Regions from separate parts of the Virgibacillus natechei genome, predicted to be linked through region 2. Evidence: predicted binding sites of a transcription regulator. Region 2 holds the regulator's gene; the other holds the start of a gene.
What was found. The regulator CtsR, encoded in region 2, represses protease genes until heat stress. The targets are predictions, from matches to a motif close to ATGGTCAATAAAGGTCAAACA.

Region 1 (11,817 bases), 1.6 Mb from region 2:
TATGAACTGGAGGGAATACGATGAAAACTAAATTCTGGTTACTGCCATTGATAGTGGCTTTAACTTTACTGTCTGCATGTGGGGATGAAGATAACACCGAAGGATCTTCTGAGGAAATAACGGAAGATGATCTAGATGTGCTTGAAGTAGAATTTGACGTCCCTGAAACTGCTGATGTAGATGAAACAATTGAGATGGAAGCATTCGTTACATATGGTGAAGAAGCTGTAGAAGATGCGGATGAGGTTGTTTTTGAAGTCTGGGAAGTAGGTAACGAAGAAGATAGTGAAATGATGGATAGTGAAAATCATGGAGACGGAACCTATACAGCTGAAACTGTATTCGAACAAGATGGTGTTTATGAAATGTATGCCCATACGACAGCAAGAACCATGCATACGATGCCGAAAAAATCAGTAACTGTTGGTGAAGGAGCACCCGTTGATCAAGAAAATGCAGATGGAGATGGAGATGCAGAGGAAAATGAGTTTCATGCAGATGGATTTGGAATGCATTTTGTCCAGCCTGATGAAGTGAACGCTGGCGAGGACACTGAATTGATCGTTTATTTACAAATGGATGAGGAAGAATTTGAAGGTGCGGATGTTCGTTATGAAATTTGGAATTACGAAGTATCAGATCAGCATGAATGGATTGATGCTGAAGAATCTGAAAGCGGAGAATATATAGCTACTCATGAATTTCCAGAGGATGGAACGTACTACATTCAAATTCACGTTGAAGATGATGACGGTTTACACGAACATGAGGAGCATGAAGTAATAATTAATGAATAGAACGAGATGCTGAATTTCTCGTATTGTCATAACTTGATCGTGAACGTTTAAGCCCTTGGTAACTCAATTGGAGTTGCCAAGGGCTTCTTTGTGTAGGATTGAACTAAAACATAGATGGTATTTCTGATAGCTGGTTTCCTACCTGCCTATAAACTCTACTTCCTTCATTCAATGATAATTTTACTTTCCGTTAACTACGATAAAAACACAAAATAGCACTTATTGTAATTTTATGTAAAAAAATGAAATATTTTTGTAATTTATCGTATCTTAATTGAAATGATTGTAGTATAATTTACCTAAAATGGGTATTAAATTTTGTTCGTCTAGTTATATTAGACTGGTCGAATACATAAAGTAAAACTTCATTCAGTAGGGTTCAACGCATAAATATTTTCAGTTGGCGAGCATTTATGCATAGTGCCATATTTAGTCGACCTGCCCGTTAAACTGCAATAAAAACTGAATTCTAAGCAAACAAAAGGGAGTGGATTTCGTGAAACTACGCGATATATTTTCAACCATTTATTCACATGAAAATTTTCCTGATACAGGTATAGAAGATATTTCTGTCGATACCAGAGATGTACCAAAAGGCTCATTATTTATTTTATTAGAAGGAGAGAATTTTGATCCACATACAAAGGTACAAGATATAGAAGATAATGTTTCTTTTTTTATCGCTGAAAAAGAAATAAATACGCAAAAACCATATATGATAGATCCAGATGTTAGGGAAAAGTTATCCCAGATTTTTTCTTCATTTTATGATCAGCCAGAAAGAAAAATGGAACACATTGGGATCACGGGAACGAACGGTAAAACCAGTGTGGGTAGTATCATTCAACACCTTTATAACGGTTATGTGAAAACCTCCTATATCGGTACCCTTGGAATACAAATAGACAAGGAGCCCGTAACATTTAGTTTGAACACACCTACCACACCGCAAGCGCCGGAGTTGTTTGGGATATTGAACTATTTCGTGGAAACTAATATTGATAAAAACATTATGGAAGTATCAAGCCACGCGCTACATCAAAAGCGAACAAAAGGAATTCCATTTAAATATAGTATATTCACAAATCTATCAACCGATCACTTGGACTACCATTACACAATGGAAAATTACTTACAGGCAAAAAAATTATTATTTGATGAACTTCCGATTGATAGTTATGCAATTATAAATAAGGATGATCCTTACGCAGATACAATAATAGAAAATTGTGATGCTAAAATTATAACGTATGGAATTGAAGCTAAAAGCGATTTCCAAGCAACTTCTATTCAAATTTCAGAAAACGGAACGGCATTTAGCGTTTTACATAATGATGAAGAATATCGATTTGAAACAAGCTTGATTGGTATGTTTAATATTTATAATTTAACTGCAGCAATTTCAACATGCTTACTCGAAGGTATGGACTACTTAACGATTAAGAATCAGGTAAAAACATTTAAGGGAGTGCCTGGCAGACTTGAAAAAGTTCTTACGGATGAAAGAAATATTTATGTCGATTATGCGCATTCACCAGATGGTTTAGAAAACGTGTTGGAAACATTGAACAAATTAAAAGGAAACAATAAGATTATCACTGTGTTCGGTTGTGGAGGAGACAGAGATACTGAAAAAAGACCTTTGATGGGGAAAATTGCTGAAGAACGAAGTGATGTGGTTATTGTAACATCAGATAATCCTCGTACTGAAAAAGAGGAATTAATCATGGAAGATATTAAATTCGGTATGGAAAAACAGCCTATTTCACTAACAAATAGAGAAGATGCTATCAAAAAAGCAATCGACATGTCCACCTCAGAAGATTTAATACTGATCGCAGGAAAAGGACATGAGAATTATCAAATCATTGGAAAAGAAAAAATAGAATTCGATGATAAATTAGTCAGCCTCGAGATTTTACAAAGTCGTAAAAGCCTAATTTCATCATAATAAACAGATAGTATCCTTAAGATTAAAGGGTACTATCTGTTTTTCCCCGCAATATCTATCAATCCCATTTAATTCTTCATCTTCGGATCCAGTGCATCCCTCAATCCATCACCTATTAAATTAAACCCTAAGACAACTAACATAATAGCTACACCAGGTACAATTAGCGTCCAAGGAGCCAACTGAATAAAATCACGTGAGTCTGCAAGCATTTTTCCCCATTCTGGAGTCGGTGCCTGTGCTCCCAGTCCAAGAAACCCTAAAGCCGCCGCTTCTAAAATAGCTGTTCCAAATCCAAGGGTTGATTGAACAATAATCGGGGCTGCGCTGTTTGGTAATATATGATGTAATAAAATTCGTCCATTCTTCATTCCCTGTGCTTTTGCTGCCATGATATATTCTTCCTCACGTAGGCTAATTACTTTCGAGCGAACTAGTCTACCGAAAATAGGAATATTTATTATGGCAATTGCAATTAATGCATTTTGCAAAGAAGCTCCTAAAATAGCTACAACTGCAATGGCTAATAGAATGCTTGGAAATGCAAGTAATATATCAAATATACGTGATATAATCATGTCAATCCAGCGGCCGAAATACCCGGCCACAATCCCCAATAACGTCCCAAAGACTAAAGCACCTGTTACAGCAAAAAAGCCTACTTGGAGAGAGACTCTTGCCCCATAAGCTATTCGTGTAAATATGTCTCGTCCAAGATCATCCGTTCCAAGCCAATGCTCAGCGGATGGTGACTGTAATCTATTAGCAAGCTCCTGATCCTCATATCCTGAAGAGGTTAGAAGCGGTGCAAATAACCCAAGACATATAAAAAAAACAATTATAATGACTCCCGCAAATGCAAAGCGATTTTTCCGTAACTGTTTCAATGTATCCTTCCAGGGAGAAATCGCTTCAATTTCTTCTGTATCCAATTGCTGACCACTTTTTGCAGGGTTTGCTACTTGCTGTTCTGATCGTTTTTCTTTTGTCTTCATCGAAACGTCCCCCCTTAATAGTTAATCCGTGGATCAATAAGTTTATAAAGTATATCAACAATTAAATTAATAAATACAAAAATAACCGCGATGACAAGAATACCTGACTGAATGACTGGATAATCCCGATAACTTATTGCTTCATAAACATACCTTCCGATACCAGGCCAACTAAAGATAGTCTCGGTTAGAATAGCGCCGCCCAAGAGTACGCCTGTTTGTAAGCCAATAACCGTTACAACTGGGATGGTAGCATTTTTTAATGCATGCTTGTAAATGATCATAAATTGACCCGACCCTTTTGCACGGACTGTTCGAATATAATCTGAATTCATCACCTCAAGCATACTGGAACGTGTCATTCTAGCGATAATTGCCATTGGAATCGTACCTAAAGCAATACTTGGTAAGACTAAATGCCTTAAACTCGTTATAACTCTGGAAAAATCCAGATGAATGAGTGAATCTAATACGTAAAAATACGTAATTGGGGCTATCGGGTCTCTACTATTTTCCCTTCCGTATGCTGGAAGCCAGCCAAGCTCCTGGGCAAAAACCCACTGTTCCATTAATGCTAACCAAAAAACCGGCATCGATACACCGACTAGTGCAAAAAACATTGCTAGAAAATCAAACCACGAATTTTGCTTCCATGCGCTTATAATCCCAGCATTAACACCGATAAAAACGGCAAATATAATAGCAAAAAAAGTTAACTCAAAGGTAGCAGCTATGTAGGGCCATATTTCACTGCTTATTTCTGATTTTGATCGTAGGGAAGTTCCTAAGTCCCCTTGAAGCAAATCCGTTACGTAAATACCATATTGAATAGGATAAGGCTCATTAATCCCCATCGTTTCTTCCAAGTCTTCGATGGCTTCTGCTGTTGCCGTTTCCCCTAATATTACCTGTGCTGGATTCCCTGGTATAAGATGTACGATAGAGAATGTGATTAATGTCATCCCAATTAAAACAGGAATGAGCATTAATAAACGGCGCATAATATAGGCAAACATCATTTCACCCCTATTCTATTTATAATCGAAGAAACAATAACTATAACTGGGTAGGCGTACAGAACTTGTCTTTCTTATTAGATAGAAATGGGGCAGTAGTAAGCAACTACTACCCCTTGAAATCTTAGTTCGTTAACTCTACTTCTGTTAATGGTTCACTTGTTGAAGGATGTGGTACATAATTTAATACATTACTAGAAGTTGCTAAAACAGGAGTAGAATGGACTAATGTCACCATTGGTGAATCTTCTGAAATTAGCGCCTGAGCTTCTTGATAAAATGCTGCGCGTTCATCTTGATCAACCGATCTTTTTGCTTCGTCTAACAAGTCATCCACTTCAGGATTCTCATAAAACTCTCTGTTACTACTACCTATATTATCTCCATGTAGTAAACTACTTAAGAAATAATCCGGATCTCCATTTGTTCCTGACCAACCAAGCATATACATTTCATGTTCCCCATCCATTGTCTTATCAAGATAAGGAGCCCATTCTTCTCGCACGATCGTTACATCAATTCCTATGTCTGCTAAATTATTTTGAACAATTTCAGCAGTTGTCTCTGGATCTGGCATATACGGTCTTGCTACAGGCATTGTCCAGAGTTCAATCTCTAGACCATCCTCGTAACCAGCTTCTGCCAGTAATTCCTCTGCTTTGTCGAGATCATATTCATAGGCTTCCACATCATCGTTATATCCCATATAACTAGGTGGAAGTGGATTTTTAGCAGTATTTGCGTACCCAGCATATAGTGCGTCAGCAATTGCTTGTTTATCAATTGCATAATTAATCGCATGACGCAAATCCGGATTATCTAATGGTTCTTTCTCAACATTAAAACCTAAATAGCCAATATTATTCTCTGCACGTGTAAACAATTCTAACCCTTCTTCGGATTCAATTCCTGCAGCATCATCTGGATTCAATCCATCCATGATATCTATCTCACCTGAACGAAGTGCAATCAAACGTGCCGCATTATCAGGTACCACTTCGAAGACTACTTGATCAAGATGTGGTAATCCATCAATACGATAATCCTCATTTTTTTCCAGAACAATCGAATCATCTTTGCTCCAGCTAACAAATTCAAACGGCCCAGTTCCTACCGGGTTTTCGTTAATTTCGGGTCCAAATTCTTCAAAAGCTGCCGGAGAAGTTATCCCAAAATAACTCATGCCCATATTTTGTAAGAAGAAACCTAATGGTTGTGATAAAACAAATTCTATTTCATGATCATTTACAACATTGATCTCATCAATTACGTGCCCATCATCTCCTTTGAAACCACCGAACATGGTTCCATACATGGAGTACACATAATTATCATCCGCAAATCCATATTCATGCTCCGGATCTGACCAACGTTCAAAGTTTGTTTTTACTGCATCGGCGTTAAAGTCCGTCCCATCGTGGAAAGTGACACCTTCCTCCAAATAGAACGTATAGTTTAAACCATCACCTGAAACATCCCAGTCATGCGCTAACCCTGGTTGCAGTTCAAATGAATCTTCTTCAAATTGTAGTAAACTTTCCAGTACTTGAACGGTCACACGAGATGACTCACCATCTGTCGTACTCGATGGGTCTAAACTTTCAGAATCACCGCCACGGGCAAATAATAGAACTTGGTCCCCGTCTGCTTCTGTGTCAGCTTCTGAATCTGCATCGTCATCACTTTCTTCAGCGTCACCCTCTTCTTCCACTCCATCCTCTTCCTCTGATGAAGCAGAATCTGCTCCACCATCTCCACTACATGCTGCAAGTACTAAAATAAAAGCAAGCATTAGAGCAAATAAAAATGAATACTTCAACTTCATGCCTTTTCCCCCTCTTTTTATAAAAATTGATAAATTCTATTGCACGTCACCATAAAGGTGGCATGCAACAAAATGATTATCCTCAATCTCTTCAAACTGTGGCCTGACCTGCTTACAAATATCCATTGCTTGTGGGCATCTTGTGTGAAATGCACAGCCAGCAGGTGGGTTCGCAGGACTTGGTACATCCCCCTTTAATATAACGCGGTCCCTGGGGACATCGGGATCTGGCGAAGGTACAGCCGATAAAAGAGCTTGTGTATATGGATGTTTCGGTTCATCATATAATTTATCTTTCGTTGTTAATTCAACCATCCTACCTAAATACATCACACCAACCCGATCACTTATGTGTTTCACCACACTAAGGTCATGCGCAATAAAAACATACGTCAAATTAAATTCATCTCGAAGCTCTTCCATCAAGTTCAATATTTGGGATTGAACAGATACATCTAAGGCAGAAACAGGTTCATCACAAATGATTAGTTTCGGATTATTCGCCAATGCCCGAGCAATGCCTATTCGCTGTCTTTGTCCCCCGCTGAATTGATGTGGATACCTAGAGGCGTGATAAGCACTTAAACCTACAATCTCCAATAATTCCTGAACACGCTCTTTTCGTTGTTCAGACGAAAGTTCACTGTGAATTAACAGTGGCTCATTAATTATTTTTTCAACCGTATGCCTCGGGTTCAGGGAAGCATACGGATCCTGGAATATAATCTGCATATCACGTCTTAACTGTCGCATTTCTTCAGGGTTTAAATTGGTTATGTTTCGATCCTCGAACCTTACTTCTCCTTCAGTTGGCTCCATTAGGCGCAGAATTGATTTACCTGCTGTAGATTTTCCACAGCCTGATTCTCCTACTATTCCAAGGATTTCTCCTTCCATGACCGCGAATGAAACACCATCCACTGCTTTTACTTCCCCTACTTTCCTCCCAAAAACGCCACCATTTATATCGAAATATTTTTTTAAGCCTTTAACTTCTAATAGTGGATTCGGCATTTTCTGCCTCAGCTCCTTCCTTTCCGCCCTTCTCATCGTATAAGAAGCAACGACTTACGCGATTATTTCCTAGGGAATAAAGCTTTGGACTTTCCCCGAAACAACGATCAAAAGCAAACTCACAGCGAGGTGCAAAATGGCAGCCAATCCGTTCCATCTTGGGCTTAGGTACAGTACCTGGAATCGAATAAAGTTTTTGCTCCCTTTCGTGAATTTTAGGCAAGGAACGAATTAGGCCCTTGGAGTACGGATGCTTTGGATCTTTTAAAATTTCTCTCATTGTACCTTCTTCCACAACCTGACCAGAATACATGACCGTAACTCGATCACAAATTTCCGCAACAACCCCTAAATCATGAGTGATTAATAAAATAGCAGTATCTTTTTCTTTATTTAAACTTCGCATTAAATCCAATATTTGTGCTTGAATGGTGACATCCAATGCTGTCGTTGGCTCATCAGCAATTAATAATTCTGGATCACAGGACATCGACATCGCAATCATCACACGCTGTCTCATTCCACCGGATAATTGATGTGGATATTCGTCGATAATAGCTTCTGGTCGTGGTATTTCCACTAGCTTTAACATATCGATTGATTTACGACGCGCTTCTTTCTTACTCATTTTTTGATGAAGACGAATTGCTTCTCCCATCTGATTGCCTATCGTAAATAATGGGTCCAAAGAGGTCATTGGTTCTTGAAAAATCATGGATATCTCGTTTCCACGTATTTTCTTCATACGAGCTTCCGTTGCATGAGCGAGATTTTCTCCTTTAAAATTAATTTCACCATTAACAATTCTACCTGGTGGACGAGGTACCAAATGCATAATAGATAAAGATGTTACACTTTTCCCACACCCTGACTCACCAACTATACCAACCACTTCACCTTTATGTACGTTTATACTAACACCATCTACAGCAGGGATTTCACCAGCATCTGTAAAAAAATGTGTATGCAAATCGTTTAATTCCAGAACGACGTCTGAATGTGACATGATCCTGTCCTCCTTTATGCAAGCGTTTTCTAAAAACGTAAATTATATTAAGTTTTTCTACTAGTACTTTTGATGCCAATATTGAGAATTTTATAATTAATATGTTACTAATATACTTAATAGTACCTAATATTGCAAGTATATTTTTAAAGTGTAGAGTACATTCCATTTTTTTACGTTTCGTTTTTTCCCTAAATAGTTCTTTTAAATCATGACTGTTTTATAAACCGCCTAACCAAAAATTCTAGCATCTTTTTACAAATAAATAGAATTAGATTATACTATTTTTAACCAATAAGATAGAAAGAGGCATATTATGGATACTGATGAGGATTTGCTTAGAGAGAAAGATCTTGTGTTGATAGGGTTTATGGGTGTTGGTAAAACGACGATTGGTAGAGCATTGGCCAACAAATTACAATGGGATTTTATAGACATAGACGAAGAAATTGAAAAAACATACAGCATGCCAACTTCTCAAATATTCCAAACGATAGGAGAGGATGCCTTTCGCGCCAAAGAAAAAGATATGATTAAAAATTACACAGGCATTGAAAAACTAAAAATCATTTCTGTTGGCGGTGGAGCTTTTTTACAAGATGAAACGAAGAAACTCTGTTTATCGGAATGTATTGTGATCTTCCTGGATATCTCATGGGAGGTATGGCAAGATAGAATTAGTTTACTAGTCGATAGTAGGCCGGTGTTACAAGGAAAAACCATTGATGAAATGGAGAAGCTATTTTATGATAGGCAATCTACTTACAAGGATCACCATTTCAGGGTGAAAACCGATGATTATTCAATTGATGAAACGGCTGACTTCATTGTTGACTCTATCCTAAAGAAGTAGTGTCTGTACATAAGAAAAGACAAGGGGAAATGTTGCTAGCGCCCTTGTCTTTTCTATGCAATGAAGTGCGCCCAGAGGGATTCGAACCCCCGACACTTGGTACCGGAAACCAAAGCTCTATCCAACTGAGCTATGGGCGCATGAGATTTATTCGTTAGAAAACTTGCATTCACGCATTAGTCGAAATGCCCTAGTTGCACTTATGCAGTAAGAAAAGTATACTTTTCTTCTGCCAAAAATTATTATAACCCTTCACCCTCATATATACAAGTTAGAAAACTTGACATTTGTTAAAGAGATTCTTTAAAAGCATTCTTTGCTTTGTTAGGCAGCGATTTCTTACTGCCAAAAAATAGTCAACCAGGTTTATTTTAGTGATAGAAGGGTATGATGGAAAGTGTGATTTATACTAAAATATTTGTTGAACGTTTTTGTTTGACCTTCATTGACCATTTAGTTATCATGAAAATAGATTGTTTACCAGATAAGGGAGGATTTTTTACATGAATTTAATACCTACAGTTATTGAACAAACCAACCGAGGAGAACGCGCATATGATATTTACTCACGATTATTAAAAGATCGTATTATTATGCTTGGAAGTGGAATCGATGATAATGTTGCGAACTCAATCGTAGCACAATTGCTTTTCCTTGAGGCTGACGATCCAGATAAGGATATTTCACTTTATATCAACTCACCAGGAGGATCCATCACGGCTGGTATGGCAATATTTGATACGATGCAATTCATTAAACCTAATGTATCAACAATCTGTACTGGAATGGCAGCATCAATGGGCGCATTCCTGTTAGCTGCAGGTGAAAAAGGAAAACGTTACGCACTTCCAAATAGTGAAGTAATGATTCACCAACCATTAGGCGGTACACAGGGTCAGGCAACGGATATCGAAATCCATGCAAAACGTATCGTTGAAATGAAAAGAAAAATGAATGTGATTCTTGCTGAGCGTACCGGGCAACCAATGGAAGTAGTTGAACGTGATACGGAACGTGATAACTTTATGACTGCTGAAAAATCAGTTGAGTATGGTTTGATTGATAAGATCTTAGAACGTAATAATACCGAAAAATAAAGTAAAAACTCCCTTTCATCGTATATGAAAGGGAATTTTCTATTATGAACTGGATACAAAGGTAATTAAATGATTTAATGCTTCTTCTTCATCATGGCCTTCAGCAATGATTGTAATCGTCTCTCTCCTCGTTACAGCTAAGCTCATTAGTCCCATAATGCTTTTCGCATTGACTCTTTTTCCCTCTTTTTCAAGAAAAAGATCTGCTGCGTACCGGTTTGCTTCTTGAACAAATAACGCTGCCGGTCTTGCTTGCAAGCCTGTATCCAATTCTACTTTGATAGATTTCTCAACCATGTTGTCATCTCCTCTAAGTTCGTAACCGTTATCATCAATAATCAATTCTAATCAGCAGTCCCTCGTGGCACGGACACGATAGACTGCTGATCTAATAGGTAGCACCGTTTAAATTATCATTATTTACCACTATTATATCATAACAAGGCATAGGAATTCTATTTTCCTTCTTATAACAACTGCCCTTGCTTAATTTTATTTGCAAATTCATCGATCTTCTTTAATCGGTGATTAACACCGGATTTTGAGATTTTCCCGCTTGATACGTGTTCCCCTAATTCCTTTAATGACAATTCCTGATGCTGCACACGTAACGTCGCAATTTCCTGTAGTTTTTCTGGTAATTGATCAATTCCTACCGTATTTTCAATTAACTTGATATTTTCAATTTGCCGAAATGCTGCACCAATTGTTTTATTTAAGTTTGCTGTCTCACAATTTACCAGGCGATTCACCGAATTACGCATATCACGAATGATGCGGACATCCTCAAATTTAAACAATGCATTATGTGCTCCGATTATATTTAAGAACTCTGTCATCTTCTCAGCTTCCTTAATGTAAACAATATAGCCATTTTTTCGTTCCAATGTCCGTGCTCGAAGATCAAACTCGTTTATCAATTCACATAAGGAATCATTATGCTCTTTATGAAAATTAAAGATCTCTAAATGATAAGATGATGTTTCAGGATTGTTTATCGATCCACCTGCAAGAAACGCTCCACGCAAATAGGATCTTCTTAACTCATGCCCTTCTATGTACTTTTTTGATATGGACCGTACTAGTGTATATGGATCTCGCAATATATCCATTTCCGATAAAAGAATCCGTACATCTTCCTTCAATCGCACAATATAGACATTATTCTTTTTTAGTTTCATTTTTTTACGTACTAATAATTCAACAGGAATTTTATAAATGGATTTAATTAACGTATAGATTCTACGGGCGATTGCAGCATTT
Region 2 (11,817 bases):
TCTGGCATGTTATCAATTTGGGAAACATTAAATTATAGCATAAGTAAATAACATTATCAATACTTTTTTCTGGATTATCTTGCCAAACCTGTATCTAATGCTTCCTGAACGGTATCCACACCAACAACTTGAATACCTTTTGGGATTTTCCAGCCATCCAAATTCTTTTTGGGACAAATAACACGTTTAAAACCTAGTTTTGCTGCTTCCTGAACACGCTGGTCAAAACGAGAAACACGCCTTATCTCACCTGTTAACCCCACTTCTCCAATAAAAATATCTTCTGGTAAGGTTGCTTGATCACGGAAACTGGAGGCAATACTAACAGCAATTGCCAGATCGATAGCGGGTTCATCAAGTTTCACTCCACCAGCAACTTTAATATATGCATCTTGATTTTGCAGCATTAAACCGACTCTTTTTTCTAATACCGCCATTAATAAAGGTACTCGGCTAGCATCAACTCCTGTAGCCATTCTACGCGGATTTCCAAAGCTGGACGGAGAAATTAATGCCTGTATTTCAACTAAAACAGGCCTCGTTCCCTCCATAGAAGCAACAACAGTAGATCCAGCAGCCCCTTGAGAACGTTCCTCTAGGAATATTTCAGAAGGATTCATCACCTCGCGAAGCCCTTCTTCTTTCATTTCAAATATACCCATTTCGTTGGTACTTCCGAAGCGGTTTTTGACCCCCCGTAAAATTCGATACATGTGATGCCTTTCCCCTTCAAAATAAAGCACTGCATCTACCATATGTTCGAGCATTCTCGGCCCTGCAATAGCACCTTCTTTCGTTACATGTCCAACAATAACGATTGGGATGCCGTTCGTTTTCGCTATTTTCATTAATTCATTTGTACTCTCTCGTACTTGAGGTACACTTCCAGGAGCACTTTGTACTTCCTCTTTAAAAATGGTTTGAATCGAATCAATGACAACAAAAGATGGCCTTATTTCATCAATTTGTTTCGTGATATCAAATAAGTTTGTTTCAGCCAAAACATAGAGTGAATCAGATTTAATCCCTAATCGATCTGCACGAAGCTTTGTTTGGCGAGTTGATTCCTCTCCTGATATGTATAATACAGAGAGGTTTTTATCAGCTAATTGGGCGGAAATTTGTAATAATAATGTTGATTTACCTATACCAGGATCACCACCAACCAACACTAAAGATCCAGGAACAATTCCTCCACCCAGCACTCGGTTAAATTCCATCATCGAGGTTGTCATCCGAGGTTCTTTTTCCGATTCGATAGCAGTTATTTTTTCTGGTTTACTAGCATTTTTTACGCCCCCGCTTACTGTATGCTGATTTCTGCCACTTGATGCTTCAACTTCTTCAATTAATGTATTCCAGTCATTACAGGAAGGACATTTTCCCATCCATTTAGCTGATTCATATCCACATTCCTGACATACATATTTCGTTTTCCGTTTTGCCAAAGCACTCTACCCCTTCATTCATTCATTCCTCTATTATATACCTTTTTTCGTCCTTTTAGGTTACAGCAATCTATCAATTTGTTTAAAAGTTTCCAAAGTAATGCCACAATTTCATGTTCTAGCTGAAAAATGATCTATGATAAAAAGCTAGAAGACGATGCTTCTAGCTTTTTATCTATGGCTCTTTTCATAAGTATTGTTGCTTTTAAATCTCCATAGTTGATATAAAAGATGACGTAACTTGAAATAAGGGATGATACTTTTACCCCGCTACGGAAATACACTACGCGCACCTTAGGGTGACCCGTGAGCCTCCTTGCCAGGGCAAAGCCGTGCCCGCGGAAAGCGACTGTACGCAGCGGAAATCAACCTGGTAGTTACTTCGTCTTTTATAGATCTTGTGCTAAAAACAACAATTCTTTTCGGTGGGACGAGTAACCACAGTCCCAATCTTTTAGAAAACAACTTTATCTATTAAGCAAAGGAGGGGAATTCGCTTAAACCCCTATAGTAAAGTGAATTCACCTTTATTGTTTAAACCAACCTTCACTTTTTGACCTTTTGTAATGTTTTCCTTGAGAAGTTCCTCTGACAATAGATTTTCAATGTTATGCTGAATTGACCTTCGCAATGGTCGAGCGCCATATTCAGGGTCAAACCCTTCATTTGCAATTTTTTCTATCGATTTATCGGTCAACGAAAATTCGATATCTTGGTCAGCTAAACGTTCTTTTAATTGGTCAATCATTAATGTGACAATACGCTTCATATGCTTTCTTTCCAGTGAATGGAATACAATCATTTCATCAATACGGTTTAAGAACTCTGGTCGGAATGCCTTTTTCATTTCTTCTGTCACTTTGGCTTTCATATCCTTGTAATCCGAACCTTCTTCGCCAAGGTTAAATCCGACATATTTATTACGCCTTAATTCACTAGCTCCAACGTTGGAAGTCATAATGAGAACCGTATTACGGAAATCAACAACACGTCCCTTTGAATCTGTTAAACGGCCATCCTCCAGTACTTGTAATAAAATATTAAATACATCTGGATGCGCCTTTTCTATTTCATCAAGTAAAACAACAGAATATGGCTTTGTTCGAACTTTCTCTGTTAACTGACCACCTTCTTCATGGCCTACATAGCCAGGAGGCGAGCCAACTAAACGAGAGGTCGAATGTTTCTCCATGTATTCCGACATGTCAACCCGGATCATCGCTTCCTCATCTTCAAACATTGTTTCCGCTAATGCTCGAGCCAGCTCCGTTTTACCAACACCTGTAGGTCCCAGGAATATAAACGAGCCAATAGGACGTTTCGGATCTTTTAAGCCTGCACGAGCTCTTCGAATAGCTCGAGCTACCGCATTAACACTCTCTTCTTGGCCAACAACACGATTATGCAGCGTTTCTTCCATGTTCATCAAGCGTTCGCTTTCATCTTTCGTCAGCCTTGAGACCGGAACTCCTGTCCATATCGAAACAACACTAGCAATATCTTCAACCGTTACTTCTGTGTCTGTTTGCCCTTGTTTTTCCTTCCATTCCTTTCTGGTTTCTTCCAATTCTTCACGCAGACGCTGTTCGTTATCACGTAACGATGCTGCCTTTTCAAACTCCTGGCTCTGTACGGATGCATCTTTTTCTTTGCGCACGTCACCAAGTTTATGTTCCAACTCTTTTAAATTAGGTGGAATCGTATATGAATTTAATCGAACTTTTGAACCCGCTTCATCAATTAAGTCAATCGCTTTGTCAGGCAGGAAGCGATCTGAAATATAACGATGGGATAGGTTTGCAGCAGCTTCAATCGCATCATCTGTGATGGTTACACGATGATGTGCCTCATAACGGTCACGTAGACCACGTAAAATTTGAACTGTTTCCTCTAATGTTGGTTCATCTACTTGAATTGGTTGGAACCTACGCTCCAGTGCAGCATCCTTTTCAATATATTTACGATACTCATCTAGTGTCGTTGCACCAATACATTGCAGGTCGCCACGTGCGAGGGAAGGTTTCAATATATTCGATGCATCAATCGCACCTTCAGCTCCTCCTGCACCAATGAGTGTATGCAGCTCATCAATAAATAGAAGAATGTTGCCTGCTTGGCGTATTTCTTCCATTACCTTTTTCAATCGATCTTCAAATTCACCACGATATTTCGTACCTGCTACCACTGTCCCCATATCAAGTGTCATTACGCGTTTATCACGCAATGTCTCAGGAACTTCATTATCAATAATTTGCTGTGCTAAACCTTCTGCAACAGCAGTTTTACCGACACCAGGCTCCCCAATTAATACGGGGTTATTTTTTGTCCGGCGACTTAATATTTGGATAACGCGTTCAATTTCTTTGCCTCGACCAATAACGGGATCGACACTTCCTTCTTTAGCAATTACCGTTAAATCTCTTGCTAAGGAATCCAAGGTTGGTGTATTTGCACTTGACTGCTGATTATTACGCCCTTGTCTCCCGCCTTGTGACTCATTGCTCCCGAGTAGCTGAAGCACTTGCTGTCTTGCCTTATTTAAGCTCACACCGAGGTTGTTTAGTACGCGAGCTGCAACACCTTCACCCTCACGGATCAGACCTAAAAGAATGTGCTCTGTTCCAACATAAGAGTGTCCAAGTTTTCTTGCTTCATCCTGGGATAATTCCACCACTTTTTTCGCTCTTGGTGTATAGTGAATCGACTTCATTGGTTCTTTTCCAACACCGATTAGCTTCTCTACTTCTTCTTGAATTTTAGAAACTTCTAGCCCTAACGACTCCAATGCTTTTGCAGCAATTCCTTCTCCTTCACCCACAAGTCCCAAAAGAACATGTTCTGTACCAATATTGCTATGTCCAAGTCTTACTGCTTCCTCTTGTGATAAAGCTAATACTTTTTGTGCTCTTTCTGTAAAACGTCCAAACATCATATATTATTTCCTCCTATCGGTTCTCCAATTGTAATCGTTCGCGGATTAGTGTCGCCCTAAGTTTATCACGTTCATCTGCGCTTAATGTCGCCTTTGCATATTGTTGCAAAAATCCTGGCTGTGTAAGAATCATTAATTCATTAAGTATGTTACGAGAAACATTTTTTATCAAACCCAAATCAATTCCCAATCGTACATTTGACAAGCATATTGCTGCTTCATTTGATCCAATAACCCTGCTATAATCCAACACGCCATAGGAACGATAAATGCGGTCCTCTAACTTCGTACTTGATTGTTTCATTATATGACTTCTTGCATTCCTTTCATGCTCAATTAACTGGTTAACAACGCTCTGTAAGTCACCTATAATATCTTCTTCTGATTTCCCTAATGTAATTTGATTCGATATTTGGAAGATATTCCCTTGTGCTTCACTGCCTTCTCCATAGATCCCTCGAACGACGAGCCCCAACTGGTTAATCGCTGGTATCATTCGATTAATTTGTTTTGTCATTGCCAACGCAGGAAGATGCATCATAACAGAAGCGCGCATTCCCGTACCAACATTTGTTGGACAACTTGTTAAATATCCTCTTGTCTCATCAAAGGCATAGTTAACCTTTTCCTCCAGCCAATCATCCAACTGAAAGGCTTTTTCCAATGCTTTAGATAATTGGAAACCTGGAAAATAAAGCTGGAGACGAATATGATCCTCTTCATTTATCATAATCGATACCTGCTCATTTTTTGAAATGATGGTTGCAGCAGCCCCCTCGTTTTTTGATAAATGCGGGCTAATAAGATGTTTTTCTACTAATACACGTTTTTCGACATCTGATAAATCCTGAATAGAGATAAATGCAAAATCTTCATAATCCTGAAAAGACCGATGTTCATATTCCTCTTTGAAAAAATCACGAATTTCCGTTAACTTTACCCGATCAGCAAAAATAGGATAAGAAACGCTTGAGAAGTTTCTTGCAAGTCTGATACGACTACTTAAAACAATATCGCTATCCGGGCCTTCCTCACGCATCCAAGGACTGATTGCTTCATTCATGAATCGTTTTAATGTCATGAATTATCACCTGCTTCCGTATTGCCATTTTCTTGTTCCAATGCTCTAATTTGATCCCTTACCTTTGCGGCTTCTTCAAAGTTTTCTTCTCCAATTAATTTTTGTAATTCTGTTCTATAACTTTCCAGTTGTTTCTTTGTATGCAAATTGCCACCTTGACGTTTAGGTATTTTTCCATAATGTTGTGTATTCCCTGAATGTACACGACGAAATATTGGATCAAGTCGCCCAGAAAACGTATCATAGCAAGCTGCGCAGCCAAATTTCCCTAATTGTTTAAATTGCGAAAGTGTCATCTCACAATGGGAACATTTTAGCTCATTTTCTTGCTTATAAGCATTACTTTGCTTGCTTTCCATAATTGCAGAATCAAAGTTAAACAAGCCTGCAAGTAAATTATGAAGAGAATACCCTTCTTCTGGGGACGTCATATATCCTTTTTCCATTGCACACTCTTCACAAACATGGACTTCCTTTTTGTCGCCATTTATCACTTGAGTAAAGTGGAATGTAGCCGGACGCTGTTGGCATTCTTGACATTCCATTGTGTTTCCCCCTCACTTGATTAAGTATTTTAACTGAGCAAGCATAGCTGTTAACACACGAGCACGTACTTCATCCCGGAGAGGAAGCTGAAACGCTAGTGTATTTCTATCAATTCCACTCAACATTATTTTTGCTTCCCGCTCAGTGATTAAATTTTCTTCTAAAAGCCTATCCAGCACATCAATTGAAGCTTGTTGTGTAACTGTGGGGTTAATCATCTCTATAATTTCATCAATAAGTTCAGACTTTTCTTGATGTATAATTCGTATGATTCGAATGTAACCACCGCCACCACGTTTACTTTCTACTATATATCCCTTTTCCACAGTAAAGCGGGTGTTAATCACATAATTAATTTGCGAGGGGACACACTGAAACTGATCAGCAACTTCACTTCGTTTTATATCGATGGTATTTTGTCCTCTTGATTGCAAAATCTCTTTTAAATATTGCTCAATCACATCTGAAATATTACTCATGAGCCCACCTCCTCTTCGTTGTATAAGCCTTTGACTTTGACTATCTTTGACTATGCTTTTATTATACTCCAAAATATGTGAGATGCAAATACCTTGTTTTCTATTCCTACGTATTTTTTGCAAATAGGACTACATAAGTGCGGGAGTTGGAACTCGACATTTACGGCCTGACCAATGCTAACCTTTCTAAAAAAAGTAGCCTCATAAAAGTTGCAAACGGTAAGGTGGCTTGATAAGTATTTTCGAGCATTTCTTATTCAATAAAAATAGTAGCATTCTCAACCTATATATATGTTAGACAAAAAAAGGAGATTCAAAACAAAGAAAAAACTTTACAACATATTTAATGTGTAAAGTTCCCAAGTAAATTTGATTATTTTATCTCAGATATATTTTTAACATGCTCAATTTTGGAGATTTCTTCAACTAAAGCCACTCTATCCAAATTAGATTTCCGTTCAATTTTCACAAAGATATTTCTTATATTATTTTCTGACTTCGTAATTTCTACTTTTTTTATTACCGAATCGAACTTTTCAAATGCAGAGATAACTTCATTTATCTGTAGATCTGGTAAAGCTATAATTTCAATTAAATTTGAAGAATTTCCTTTTGTGAATAGTTTTTCAAAGTTATTCAGGAAAACCAAACTAAGTAAAATTATAAATGTTGTAAATATAGCTGCTCCATACATTCCTGCACCTACTACCAATCCTATCCCAGCAACTGTCCAAATTGAAGCCGCAGTAGTTAAGCCGCGAATCGTTCCTCCATATACAATGATCGTTCCTGCTCCAAGGAAGCCAATCCCACTAATAACATAAGATGGGATTCTTGCTGGATCAAATCGAATATTATTATATTCTTCTATAAATTCTTCGAAACCATAAAAAGAAAAAAGCATCATTAAGCAAGCTCCGACACCCACAAGAATATGTGTACGAAAACCAGCAGAATGATTATTCAATCCACGTTCAAAACCAATTATCCCTGATAAAAGCAATGCAATTAGCACGCGGATCATTATCGTAAAAAAATCATCTCCAAATACATGCTGAAGAGCTTCCTGCATTTTTGATCTCCTTTTCTTATATACCAATATGTTGTGATATACTCATGTGTATATATATAATCTCTAATTTATTCATACAAAAAATATAAACGAAGTAGTGTTTCGTTTTGAGCAGTAAAAAGGATTTAAAAATTTCTTTTTTCATACATACTTGAAGTGCTTCCTATGTTGAAGACTTGAGTTAAGATTTATGAAATTGATCCAACATACTAACTTATTCTATATATAATACCATATATAATACAAAAAGCATGAATGCAAATTTTGCATTCATGCTTTTATTGTTAAAGCCTGGCGACGTCCTACTCTTGCAGGGGCAAAGCCCCAACTACCATCAGCGCTGGAGAGCTTAACTTCTGTGTTCGGCATGGGAACAGGTGTGACCTCTCCGCTATTACCACCAGACCTGATGTCATTCTGTGTTATTCACTGGATGTGAACATATCAACAGAACTTCCTTATGATAAGGACAAGTTTTATTATATGCATTTTTTGTCTAAAATGCAAGGGTTTTTGTCCATTTATACCCTAAAAACTAAATAAGAGTATCATCAACGCCGATCAAATAAGAAATTAGTTAAGTCCTCGATCGATTAGTATTCGTCAGCTGCACGTGTCACCACGCTTCCACCTCGAACCTATCTACCTCATCGTCTCTGAGGGATCTTACTCACTTAAAGTGATGGGAAGTATCATCTTGAGGGGGGCTTCATGCTTAGATGCTTTCAGCACTTATCCTTGCCATACGTAGCTACCCAGCCATGCTCCTGGCGGAACAACTGGTACACCAGCGGTATGTCCATCCCGGTCCTCTCGTACTAAGGACAGCTCCTCTCAAACTTCCAACGCCCACGACGGATAGGGACCGAACTGTCTCACGACGTTCTGAACCCAGCTCGCGTACCGCTTTAATGGGCGAACAGCCCAACCCTTGGGACCGACTACAGCCCCAGGATGCGATGAGCCGACATCGAGGTGCCAAACCTCCCCGTCGATGTGAACTCTTGGGGGAGATAAGCCTGTTATCCCCGGGGTAGCTTTTATCCGTTGAGCGATGGCCCTTCCATGCGGTACCACCGGATCACTAAGCCCGACTTTCGTCCCTGCTCGACTTGTAGGTCTCGCAGTCAAGCTCCCTTGTGCCTTTACACGCTACGAATGATTTCCAACCATTCTGAGGGAACCTTTGGGCGCCTCCGTTACTTTTTAGGAGGCGACCGCCCCAGTCAAACTGCCCGCCTGAAACTGTCTCCGAACCGGATTACGGTCCTGGGTTAGAAGGTTCGTACAGCCAGGGTGGTATCCCACGGATGCCTCCACGTAAGCTAGCGCTCACGTTTCTAAGGCTCCCACCTATCCTGTACAAGCTATACCAACATTCAATATCAGGCTACAGTAAAGCTCCACGGGGTCTTTCCGTCCTGTCGCGGGTAATGTGCATCTTCACACATCGTATAATTTCACCGGGTCTCTCGTTGAGACAGTGCCCAAGTCGTTGCACCTTTCGTGCGGGTCGGAACTTACCCGACAAGGAATTTCGCTACCTTAGGACCGTTATAGTTACGGCCGCCGTTTACTGGGGCTTCGGTTCTGCGCTTCGCTCGAAAGCTAACGCTTCCCCTTAACCTTCCAGCACCGGGCAGGTGTCAGCCCTTATACTTCGCCTTTCGGCTTCGCAAAGACCTGTGTTTTTGATAAACAGTCGCTTGGGCCTATTCACTGCGGCTCACTCACGAGTGAGCACCCCTTCTCCCGAAGTTACGGGGTCATTTTGCCGAGTTCCTTAACGAGAGTTCTCCCGCTCACCTTAGGATTCTCTCCTCGCCTACCTGTGTCGGTTTGCGGTACGGGCACCTGTGACCTCACTAGAGGATTTTCTTGGCAGTGTGAAATCGGGAACTTCGGTACTCAATTTCCCTCCCCATCACAGCTTGAAATTGCCGAACGGATTTGCCTATTCGACTTTCTCACTGCTTGGGCGCACTATTCCATCTGTGCGCATTCCTTATCCTACTGCGTCCCCCCATCGCTCAAACAGTCACGAGGTGGTACAGGAATATCTACCTGTTGTCCATCGCCTACGCCTTTCGGCCTCGGCTTAGGTCCCGACTAACCCTGAGAGGACGAGCCTTCCTCAGGAAACCTTAGGCTTTCGGTGAAAGAGATTCTCACTCTTTTTTCGCTACTCATACCGGCATTCTCACTTCCAAGCGCTCCACCAGTCCTCACGGTCTGACTTCACAGCACTTGGAACGCTCTCCTACCATTGTTCGATAGAACAATCCGCAGCTTCGGTGATACGTTTAGCCCCGGTACATTTTCGGCGCAGAGTCACTCGACCAGTGAGCTATTACGCACTCTTTAAATGATGGCTGCTTCTAAGCCAACATCCTGGTTGTCTGGGCAACTCCACATCCTTTTCCACTTAACGTATACTTTGGGACCTTAGCTGGCGGTCTGGGCTGTTTCCCTCTCGACTATGAACCTTATCACCCATAGTCTGACTCCCAAGGCAAAGTAGCTGGCATTCGGAGTTTGACTGAATTCGGTAACCCGGTGAGGGCCCCTCGTCCAATCAGTGCTCTACCTCCAGTACAATCAACCTTGAGGCTAGCCCTAAAGCTATTTCGGAGAGAACCAGCTATCTCCGTGTTCGATTGGCATTTCACCCCTACCCACACCTCATCCCCGCATTTTTCAACATACGTGGGTTCGGGCCTCCGGTCAGTGTTACCTGACTTTCACCCTGGACATGGGTAGATCACACGGTTTCGGGTCTACGACCACATACTAGAGACGCCCTGTTCAGACTCGCTTTCGCTGCGGCTCCGTGTCTTCCACTTAACCTTGCATGTAATCGTAACTCGCCGGTCCATTCTACAAAAGGTACGCCGTCACCCATTAACGGGCTTCGACTACTTGTAAGCGCACGGTTTCAGGTTCTATTTCACTCCCCTTCCGGGGTGCTTTTCACCTTTCCCTCACGGTACTGGTTCACTATCGGTCACGAGGAAGTATTTAGCCTTAGGAGATGGTCCTCCCAGATTCCGACGGAATTTCTCGTGTTCCGCCGTACTCAGGATACACTCCGGAGGAAATGCCTTTTCGACTACAGGGCTCTTACCTTCTATGGCTGATCGTTCCAGATCGATTCGTCTAACGCATTTCTTTGTAACTCCAATGGAATGTCCTACAACCCCAAAGAGCAAGCTCTTTGGTTTGGGCTGTTTCCGTTTCGCTCGCCGCTACTTGGGAAATCGCATTTGCTTTCTCTTCCTCCGGGTAATGAGATGTTTCAGTTCCCCGGGTCTGCCTCATTTATCCTATGTATTCAGATAAATGTCCTGTTCCATTACGAACAGTGGGTTCCCCCATTCGGAAATTCTCGGATCAATGTTTACTTACAACTCCCCGAGACATATCGGCGTTAGTCCCGTCCTTCTTCGGCTCCTCGTACCAAGGCATCCACCGTGCGCTCTTCTTCACTTAACTAAGTTACTTGTTTTCATTCAAAAGAACGTACAATTTAATTTGATGTCGTTGATTACTCTTATTTAGTTTTCAAGGTACAAAATAACAAAATGAGAGATTTACATCCCTCAAAACTGAACCAAACAACCATGTATGTCCCTGACCTCAGAGAACCCGTTAGGGTACCTCTGAAGCGTTCCTTCTATTTATCCTTAGAAAGGAGGTGATCCAGCCGCACCTTCCGATACGGCTACCTTGTTACGACTTCACCCCAATCATTGGCCCCACCTTCGGCGGCTGGCTCACGTAAACGTGTTACCTCACCGACTTCGGGTGTTGCTAACTCTCGTGGTGTGACGGGCGGTGTGTACAAGGCCCGGGAACGTATTCACCGCGGCATGCTGATCCGCGATTACTAGCGATTCCGGCTTCATGCAGGCGAGTTGCAGCCTGCAATCCGAACTGAGAATGGTTTTATGGGATTTGCTACACCTTGCGGCTTCGCTGCCCTTTGTTCCATCCATTGTAGCACGTGTGTAGCCCAGGTCATAAGGGGCATGATGATTTGACGTCATCCCCACCTTCCTCCGGTTTGTCACCGGCAGTCACCTTAGAGTGCCCAACTTAATGCTGGCAACTAAGATTAAGGGTTGCGCTCGTTACGGGACTTAACCCAACATCTCACGACACGAGCTGACGACAACCATGCACCACCTGTCACTCTGTCCCCGAAGGGAACCCGGTATCTCTACCGGTTGCAGAGGATGTCAAGACCTGGTAAGGTTCTT

Region 1: clpP (ATP-dependent Clp endopeptidase proteolytic subunit ClpP) is a predicted target of CtsR. The motif match lies at 9,890-9,910, and genes of this name have one in related genera.

The regions. Positions count from the first base shown of each region.
Region 1 is NZ_CP110224.1:2,503,604-2,515,420, forward strand. Features, by position in the region: gene OLD84_RS13005 (FixH family protein) at 21-797, shown strand; gene OLD84_RS13010 (UDP-N-acetylmuramoyl-L-alanyl-D-glutamate--2,6-diaminopimelate ligase) at 1,294-2,748, shown strand; gene OLD84_RS13015 (ABC transporter permease) at 2,817-3,743, opposite strand; gene OLD84_RS13020 (ABC transporter permease) at 3,758-4,759, opposite strand; gene OLD84_RS13025 (ABC transporter substrate-binding protein) at 4,884-6,584, opposite strand; gene OLD84_RS13030 (ABC transporter ATP-binding protein) at 6,621-7,598, opposite strand; gene OLD84_RS13035 (ABC transporter ATP-binding protein) at 7,573-8,604, opposite strand; gene OLD84_RS13040 (shikimate kinase) at 8,921-9,457, shown strand; tRNA gene OLD84_RS13045 (tRNA-Arg) at 9,524-9,597, opposite strand; gene clpP (ATP-dependent Clp endopeptidase proteolytic subunit ClpP) at 9,961-10,554, shown strand; gene OLD84_RS13055 (HPr family phosphocarrier protein) at 10,597-10,851, opposite strand; gene whiA (DNA-binding protein WhiA) at 11,022-11,817, opposite strand, start outside.
Region 2 is NZ_CP110224.1:197,335-209,151, reverse strand. Features, by position in the region: gene radA (DNA repair protein RadA) at 75-1,448, opposite strand; gene clpC (ATP-dependent protease ATP-binding subunit ClpC) at 1,954-4,380, opposite strand; gene OLD84_RS01250 (protein-arginine kinase McsB) at 4,394-5,461, opposite strand; gene OLD84_RS01245 (protein-arginine kinase activator protein McsA) at 5,458-6,006, opposite strand; gene OLD84_RS01240 (CtsR family transcriptional regulator) at 6,019-6,486, opposite strand; gene OLD84_RS01235 (MgtC/SapB family protein) at 6,860-7,558, opposite strand; rRNA gene rrf (5S ribosomal RNA) at 7,848-7,963, opposite strand; rRNA gene OLD84_RS01225 (23S ribosomal RNA) at 8,132-11,050, opposite strand; rRNA gene OLD84_RS01220 (16S ribosomal RNA) at 11,246-11,817, opposite strand, start outside.